2 regions of the Pseudomonas sp. LBUM1660 genome follow, and region 2 is predicted to be linked to the other one. Evidence: predicted binding sites of a transcription regulator. Region 2 holds the regulator's gene; the other holds the start of a gene.
What was found. The regulator FliA, encoded in region 2, starts transcription of late flagellar genes. The targets are predictions, from matches to a motif close to CTAAAGTTTNNNNNNNNNNNGCCGNTAA.

Region 1 (4,418 bases), 1.5 Mb from region 2:
AGCATTTCAACCTGTTCCCGCACATGACCGTGCTGGAAAACCTCTGCCTGGCCCAGAAAGTCGTGCGCAAGCGCGGCAAGAAGGAGCGCGAGGCCAAGGCCTTGGCATTGCTGGAGAAGGTCGGTATTGCGCAGAAGGCCAACGAGTTTCCGTCACGCCTGTCCGGGGGGCAGCAACAGCGTGTGGCGATTGCCCGGGCATTGGCCATGGAACCCAAGGTCATGCTGTTCGATGAGCCGACTTCGGCGCTTGATCCGGAAATGGTCGGCGAAGTGCTGGACGTGATGAAAACCCTGGCCGTGGAAGGCATGACTATGGTCTGCGTCACCCACGAAATGGGCTTTGCGCGGGAAGTAGCGGATCGGGTGCTGTTTTTCGATCACGGCAAACTGCTGGAAGATGCATCGCCGGCCGAGTTCTTCGATGCACCGAAGGATCCGCGGGCGCAGGCCTTCTTGCGCCAGGTTTTGTAGCTTTAGCGCCTGTCCTGACGCCTTCGCGGGCAAGCCTCGCTCCTACAGTATTGTGTCGTGGCTCAATCGAGCGATACACAAAGCCCTGTAGGCGCGAGGCTTGCCCGCGAAGGCATCACCTCGGTTTCAAACCTTGAACCGCCCCACCAACATCTGCAGATGCGTCCCCAACCGCGCCAGCTCAACGCTGGAGGCCGCGGTCTCTTCACTGGCTGCCGAGGTCTGCTCGGACACATCGCGCACGTTCAGCACGCTCCGGTTGATCTCCTCGGCCACCGCGGTTTGCTGCTCGGCAGCGGCGGCAATCTGCTGGTTCATCGACTGAATCGCCGACACGGTGCGGGTGATGCTCTCCAGCGAGCTACCGGCGCGGCGGGTCAGTTCGACGCTGCTGTCGGTCAGGGTGCGGCTGTTGTCCATGATGGTGGCCACTTGCTGGGTGCCGGCTTGCAGGCCGACGATCAGCTCTTCGATTTCCTCGGTGGACTTCTGGGTGCGCTGGGCCAAACTACGGACTTCATCGGCGACCACCGCGAAACCGCGTCCGGCCTCACCGGCACGGGCGGCTTCAATCGCAGCGTTGAGTGCCAACAGGTTGGTTTGTTGGGCCACGGATTTGATCACGTCCAGCACGCTGCCGATCTTGTCGCTCTCGCGTTTCAGATCGCCCATGGCCGCCGTGGAATTGCCAACTTCGAGGGCCAGGCGCTCGATCTGAGCGATGGCTTCGCCAACCACTTTGTCACCTTCGCGGGCCTGCTGATCGGCGGCGACGGCGGCTTCGGAGGCTTCTTCGGCGTTGCGCGCGACTTCCTGCACGGTGGCCGTCATCTCGTTCATTGCCGTGGCCACCTGGTCGGTCTCGATCTTCTGGCTGTTGACCCCGGCACTGGTCTGCTCGGTGACCGCGGACAGTTCTTCGGCGGCGCTGGCGATTTGTGTAACGCCATCGCTGATCCCGCCGATCAGTTCGCGCAGGCCTAGGGTCATGCTCTGCATGGCGCGCTGGAGCTGGCCCAATTCGTCGCGACGCTCGGAAACAAGGTTTTGCGTCAGGTCGCCCGCCGCCACGCGCTCGGCCACTTTGAGGGTCTGATTCAGCGGGATCACGATCTGGCGAGTGATCGCCCATGCCGCCAGCAAGCCAAACGCCAGGGCCAGAACAGTCGCCATCAGCAGCAGGTTCTTGGCGTGTGCGGCGTCGGTGTCGCGGACGATGGTTTGTGACACGGTGAGTTTTTTGCTCACGTCGAGCAAGGTATCGCCTTGCTCGGCCATGCGCTTGAGGGCGGCGGCGCTAGCCACTTGCGAGTCGCGGAACTGGCTGACGGCGGCGCGGTAGGCTTTGAGCGAATCGGTGGCCTGTTGCAGGTTGGCGATGTGCTGTTCCGGCAGTTTGGATGGCAGGCTTTCGAGGTTCTTCAGGGCGTTGTCGATGGCGTCCAGAGCAGGTTGCTCGGCCTCGGTCTTGCCGCTGTAGGTGTAGCCGCGCACTTGGAAGCGTGCCTGCTGAATCAGTTTGCTCAGGTCGATCACGCTGTTGAAGTCGGCGACGCTGTCGCCTTGCAGCATGGATTTTTCGACTTCGGCGACGCGGGCCACGGCGTTGTCGGCGGTCGCGCCCAGTTTGCTGCGGGCGTCTTCGCGGTTGGCGCCGGCCTGGGTCATCGCGATGAAGGCTTGTTTGTACTGGCTGACGGCGGCCAATTGCTGGTCGATCATCGCCACGTCAGACGGCTGTTCGATCAACTTGCGCGCGGTTTGCAGGCCCGCGTCGAGTTGGCTCAACAGATCGTTGACGGCGCCCGGGCCTTGTTCGCCTCGGCGCATTTCGTAGTCCCGACGGGCCAGGCGCAGGTCTTTGGTCAGGTCGTTGAGGCTGGCAATGAACCCCAGCTTGTCGCCACGGCTCATCACGCCCGTCAGGCCGGTCCAGCCAGTGAAGGTGATCAGCAGCGTTAGCAGCAGCACCAGACCGAAACCGATCCCCAGTTTGCGATTGACGCTTACATTTCCCAGACTCTCGGCTAGCCAACGGTACATGCTGCTACTCCCTCGGACCACTCATTGGTTTTATGGGGGCTATATCGGCAGGTGCCCGGGAATCTGTAGGCGCAACGCGGTATTCGGGTCGAGTAAATCCCTGTGGCGAGGGAGCTTGCTCCCGTTCGGCTGCGAAGCAGTCGCAAATCAGGCTGATACGGTTTTGCAGGAAAAAAGCGGTGGCCGCTGCGCGCCCAAGCGGGAGCAAGCTCCCTCGCCACAGTGACCGTGTTTGATCTTAAAAGAGCCGGGCGAGCAGCGCGGTGACGGCGGTTTCGACGCGCAAGATGCGCTCGCCGAGTTGTACCGGTTGCAGGCCGGACTTGGCCAGCAGGTCGATTTCGTAAGGGATCCAGCCGCCTTCGGGGCCGATGGCCAAGGTCACCGGTTCATTCAGGCCGCGAGGGCAGGGCGGGTAATTGCCCGGGTGACCCACCAGACCGAGCGTACCTTCGGAAATGGCCGGCAGCCGATCTTCGACGAACGGCTTGAAGCGTTTTTCGATGACTATTTCCGGTAGCACGCTGTCCCGAGCCTGTTCCAGGCCGAGGATCAATTGCTCGCGAATCGCCTCTGGCTCCAGAAACGGCGTTTGCCAGAAGCTCTTCTCGACGCGATAGCTGTTCACCAGAATGATTCGTGGCACACCCATGGCTGCCACGGTCTGAAACACCCTGCGCAGCATTTTCGGCCGTGGCAGGGCCAATATCAGTGTCAGTGGCAGCTTGGTCGGTGGCGGCTGGTCAAGGGTGACGCGCAGTTCGGCTTCATCAGCGTCCAGGCGCAGCACTTCGGCCGAGCCCATTAGCCCGCCGATACGCCCGACGCGCATGCTGTCCCCCACTTCACAACGGTGGACTTCCTGCATGTGCGTCAACCGGCGATCACGCAGGATCACCCGGTCCGCCGCAATGAAATCGGCCTCCTCGAGGAGCAGCAGGTTCACGGCTGGGTCGCTGGCGGCTGGTCGTTGTGATCGTCGACCGGCTGGTTGTCCGGCTGATCGTCAGGATGGTCGCCGCGCTTGCTGATAAGGCCGCCGAACAGGATGCCGATTTCGAACAGCAGCCACATCGGTACGGCCAACAGCGTCTGCGAAAAGATGTCCGGTGGTGTCAGGATCATGCCGACCACGAAGCAGCCGATGATCACGTAGGGGCGGATTTTCCTCAGGTATTGGACGTCGACCACGCCGATCCACACCAGCAGCACCACGGCCACCGGGATCTCGAACGCCACGCCGAAGGCAAAGAACAGCGTCATGACGAAGTCGAGGTAGCTGCTGATGTCGGTCATCATTTCCACGCCGGCCGGGGTGGCGGCGGCGAAGAATTTGAAGATCAGCGGGAACACCAGGTAATAGGCGAACGCCATGCCGGCGTAGAACAGCATGATGCTGGACACCAGCAGCGGCACGGCGATGCGCTTCTCATGTTTGTAGAGGCCCGGCGCGATGAAGCCCCAGATCTGATGCAGGATCACCGGGATCGCCAGGAACAGCGAGACCATCATGGTCAGCTTCAGCGGCGTCAGGAACGGCGACGAAACATCGGTGGCGATCATCGTCGCGCCCACGGGCAGGTATTGACGTAGCGGCGTGGAGACGAAGGTGTAGATCTGCTGGGTGAAGGCAAACAACCCGGCGAAGATGATGAAGATCGCCGCTACGCAACGCAGCAGGCGGGTACGCAACTCGGTGAGGTGCGAAACCAGCGGCATGTGCTGGTCGTTTTCAGGAAGATCGCTCATGGGGCTCGCGGCGGCAGTGTTGGGTCATGAGGGGCCGGCGCAACTGGCACAGCCGCAGGCGTGGCAGGTTCAACCGGTGGCGTTGCAACAACGGGCGCAGGTTCTACAGCCGCGACAACAGGTGCTGGCTTGGCGGCGGGAGCATGAATCGTC
Region 2 (4,418 bases):
CGGTGCAGATTCATCAGCTGTTTGCGGCTCGGCCAGACGGGCCAGTGCCGCGAGCAATTCAGGCGTGGCAGCCGTAATCGGGCTGCGTTCGCGAACTTCGGTGAACATGCTGTTCACTGCGTCCAGCGCTTCGAGAACCACGTCCATCAGTTCCGAGTCGACGCGACGTTCACCCTTGCGCAGGATGTCGAACACGTTCTCGGCGATGTGACAGCACTCCACCAGCTCGTTGAGCTGGAGGAAGCCGGCGCCCCCTTTTACAGTGTGAAAACCGCGAAAAATTGCATTGAGCAAATCCGCATCATCCGGTCGGCTTTCAAGCTCGACCAGCTGTTCGGACAGTTGCTCTAGAATCTCGCCGGCCTCAACCAGGAAATCCTGAAGGATCTCTTCATCGGCGCCGAAGCTCATTAAGGGGGTGCTCCTACAGGTCTAAAAACCTAAAAAACCTAAAATGCTAAAACTCTAAAATCCTAGGCTGGATAACAAATCGTCCACATCGTCCTGACCGGACACAACGTCTTCTCTTTTATCGGCATGAATCTGCGGACCTTCACCCTGAGAGAGATGTTTTTGCGGATCTTTTTCAGCAAGCATCGCATCACGGTCATGTTCGATACCCGCAAAGCGGTCTACCTGACTGGCCATGAGCACGAGCTTGAGCAGGTTGCTTTCAACTTCGGTGACCAATTGGGTCACGCGCTTGATCACCTGACCGGTGAGGTCCTGGTAATCCTGGGCCAACAGAATGTCGTTGAGGTTGCTCGACACCGTGCGATTGTCATCGCTGCTGCGCGTCAGGAAACCGTCGACGCGCCGGGCCAGTTCGCGGAACTCTTCAGCCCCGACTTCGCGACGCATGAACCGCCCCCAATCCGTGCTCAACGCCTGGGCTTCTTCGCTCAGGCGGTTGACCAGCGGCGTGGCGTTTTCCACCAAGTCCATTGTGCGGTTGGCGGCGGCCTCGGTCAGCTTGACCACATACCCCAGACGCTCGGTGGCGTCCGTGATCTGCGACACTTCCTCGGCTTGCGGCATGTTTGGGTCAATCTGGAAATTGACGATCGCGCTATGCAGCTCGCGAGTGAGCTTGCCCACTTCCTGATACAGGCCGCGGTCACGGGTCTGATTGAGCTCATGGATAAGTTGCACAGCGTCGCCGAACCTGCCTTTTTCAAGGCTTTCGACCAGTTCGACCGCGTGTTTTTTCAGGGTCGATTCAAAATCGCCCAGTGAAGATTCTTTATGCTCCATAGCTCCCCCGTGGCGCAGTGGATCAACCGATGCGTTCGAAAATCTTCTCGATTTTTTCTTTCAACGCCTGGGCCGTGAAGGGTTTGACCACATAGCCGTTAACACCGGCCTGGGCCGCTTCGATAATCTGCTCGCGCTTGGCTTCGGCAGTCACCATCAGCACCGGCAGGTGCTTGAGCTTTTCATCGGCGCGCACGTGACGCAGCAGATCGATACCGGTCATGCCAGGCATGTTCCAGTCCGTTACCAGAAAGTCGATGCTCCCGCTGTTGAGAACCGGAATGGCAGTAGTGCCATCGTCGGCCTCGACCGTGTTGGTGAACCCAAGGTCACGCAACAGGTTTTTTATGATCCGCCGCATCGTTGAGAAGTCATCAACGATGAGGATTTTCATGTTCTTGTCCAATTCGACCTCCAAGCAGTCTTAAACGCGCCCAGCACCTGGACGCGCCATTTCAATCAATCCGGCAATCCACTCGATGACTGTCTGGAGCACAACAGATCGCGACCGGTGCAGTTCAACACTCCACCGGCCTCGTTCGCAGTGTCCCCACACTGCCTTCAGCGCGCTCGCCACTCCCCCAAACGCCCCCGCAAACGGGCCGCGCACTGGCTATGTAACTGGCTGACCCGCGATTCGCTGACCCCCAGGACCTCACCGATTTCCTTGAGGTTCAGCTCTTCGTCGTAGTACAGCGCCAACACCAGTCGCTCACGCTCCGGCAAATTGGCAATCGCGTCCGCCAGCGCGGCCTGGAAGCGTTCATCTTCCAGATCGCGTGACGGCTCAAGATGTGCACTCGCGCCATCCTCGTGCAGCCCTTCGTGTTCGCCGTCCTGCAACAGATCGTCGAAACTGAATAACCGGCTGCCCAGGGTGTCGTTCAAAATCCCGTAATAATCGTCGAGACTCAATTGGAGTTCGGCCGCAACCTCATGATCTTTAGCGTCACGACCGGTTTTAGCTTCAATCGAGCGAATTGCGTCGCTGACCATGCGGGTATTGCGGTGAACCGAACGTGGCGCCCAGTCCCCCTTGCGTACTTCATCGAGCATCGCGCCGCGGATTCGAATGCCCGCGTAGGTCTCGAAACTCGCGCCTTTGCTGGCGTCATATTTGGTCGACACTTCAAGCAGGCCGATCATCCCGGCCTGGATCAGGTCTTCAACCTGAACACTGGCCGGCAGACGGGCCAGCAAGTGGTAAGCAATGCGTTTGACCAGTGGCGCGTAACGCTCGATCAGCTCGTACTGCGCGTCACGTGCCGACTTCTTGTAGAGGTTGTAGCCACTGGCTGTCATAGGACGGGTCCTGCGGTCTGTTGCACGAGGCGCTCGACGAAAAACTCCAGGTGCCCACGCGGGTTGGCAGGCAGCGGCCAGGTGTCGACCTTCTGCGCGATCGCCTTGAACGCCAGGGCGCACTTGGAACGAGGGAAGGCTTCGTAGACGGCGCGCTGCTTCTGCACGGCCTTGCGCACGCTTTCGTCGTATGGCACTGCGCCGACGTATTGTAGGGCGACGTCGAGGAAGCGATCTGTGACCTTGGTCAACTTGGCGAACAGGTTGCGACCTTCCTGCGGGCTCTGAGCCATGTTGGCCAGGACGCGGAAGCGGTTCATGCCGTAATCGCGGTTCAGCAGTTTGATCAGCGCGTAGGCATCGGTGATCGAGGTCGGCTCGTCGCACACCACCAGCAAGACTTCTTGTGCTGCGCGAACGAAACTGACTACCGAGTCACCAATACCCGCAGCGGTGTCGATCACCAATACGTCGAGGTTGTCGCCGATATCGCTGAAGGCCTGGATCAGGCCGGCGTGCTGGGCCGGGCTCAGATGAACCATGCTCTGCGTGCCGGACGCGGCCGGAACGATGCGAATACCGCCAGGGCCCTGCAACAGAACGTCGCGCAGCTCACAGCGGCCTTCGATCACGTCGGCCAGGGTACGTTTGGGTGTCAGCCCCAACAGGACGTCGACGTTCGCCAGCCCCAGATCGGCGTCCAGCAGCATGACGCGCCGGCCGAGTTCAGCTAGAGCCAGGGACAAGTTCACTGACACGTTAGTCTTCCCGACGCCACCTTTGCCGCCGGTCACCGCGATCACCTGTACGGGATGCATGCTGCCCATGTTATTTCTTTACCTTGTCTTGCATAGACGGAGGCCACATTACTGGCTGCGCGCTCATAAAATGAACAATGCATGGCAGACCATCGATGTAGGTACAAAAACTGTTCATTAGTACCTCAGCCAACCTGCTTGGTCGGGCTGTGGTAAATATCAGCGAACATGTCAGCCATGGCTTCTTCGCTGGGTTCTTCTTGCATTTGCACGCTTACGGCGCGACTGACCAACTGATGACGACGCGGCAGATGCAAATCATCCGGAATACGCGGGCCATCGGTCAGGTAAGCCACCGGCAATTCATGACTGATCGCCAGGCTCAACACCTCGCCCAGACTTGCCGTTTCATCCAGTTTAGTCAGGATGCAGCCAGCGAGCCCGCAGCGCTTGTAACTGTGATAAGCGGCCGTTAGAACCTGTTTCTGGCTGGTGGTTGCCAAAACCAAATAATTTTTTGACTTGATGCCACGTCCGGCCAGGCTTTCGAGCTGCATACGCAGGGCTGGATCGCTGGCCTGAAGCCCGGCGGTATCGATCAGCACCACGCGTTTGCGCAACAACGGATCCAGCGCCTGCACCAGCGATTGGCCCGGATCGACATGGGTTACCGACACGTTGAGAATCCGGCCCAGCGTCTTCAATTGTTCCTGAGCACCGATACGGTAGCTGTCCATGCTCACCAGCGCGATGTTTTGCGCGCCGTATTTGAGCACGTAGCGGGCCGCGAGCTTGGCCAGGGTGGTGGTCTTGCCCATGCCGGCAGGGCCGACCATGGCAATCACGCCGCCCTCTTCCAGTGGCTCGACTTCCGGAGTGGCAATCATCCGCGCCAGGTGTGCCAGCAACATGCGCCAGGCCTGACGGGGCTCGTCAATGTCGGCAATCATCGCCAGCAAGTCGCGAGACAACGGGCCGGACAGGCCGATGCGTTGCAGGCGACGCCAAAGATTGGCCTGGGCCGGACGGCTGCCTTGCAGCTGATTCCAGGCCAGGGAGCCGAGTTGTACTTCCATCAGTTCGCGCAGGCTGTTGAGTTCGAAA

Region 1: ACA068_RS02000 (methyl-accepting chemotaxis protein) is a predicted target of FliA. The motif match lies at 2,558-2,585, and genes of this name have one in related genera.

Annotation. Positions count from the first base shown of each region.
Region 1 covers NZ_CP166795.1:411,654-416,071, forward strand. Annotated here, with positions in the region: gene ACA068_RS01995 (amino acid ABC transporter ATP-binding protein) at 1-473, shown strand, start outside; gene ACA068_RS02000 (methyl-accepting chemotaxis protein) at 600-2,516, opposite strand; gene ACA068_RS02005 (16S rRNA (uracil(1498)-N(3))-methyltransferase) at 2,755-3,462, opposite strand; gene tatC (twin-arginine translocase subunit TatC) at 3,459-4,265, opposite strand; gene tatB (Sec-independent protein translocase protein TatB) at 4,262-4,418, opposite strand, start outside.
Region 2 covers NZ_CP166795.1:1,912,238-1,916,655, reverse strand. Annotated here, with positions in the region: gene ACA068_RS08995 (chemotaxis protein CheA) at 1-411, opposite strand, end outside; gene ACA068_RS08990 (protein phosphatase CheZ) at 466-1,254, opposite strand; gene ACA068_RS08985 (chemotaxis response regulator CheY) at 1,277-1,648, opposite strand; gene fliA (RNA polymerase sigma factor FliA) at 1,816-2,556, opposite strand; gene fleN (flagellar synthesis regulator FleN) at 2,553-3,383, opposite strand; gene flhF (flagellar biosynthesis GTPase FlhF) at 3,500-4,418, opposite strand, start outside.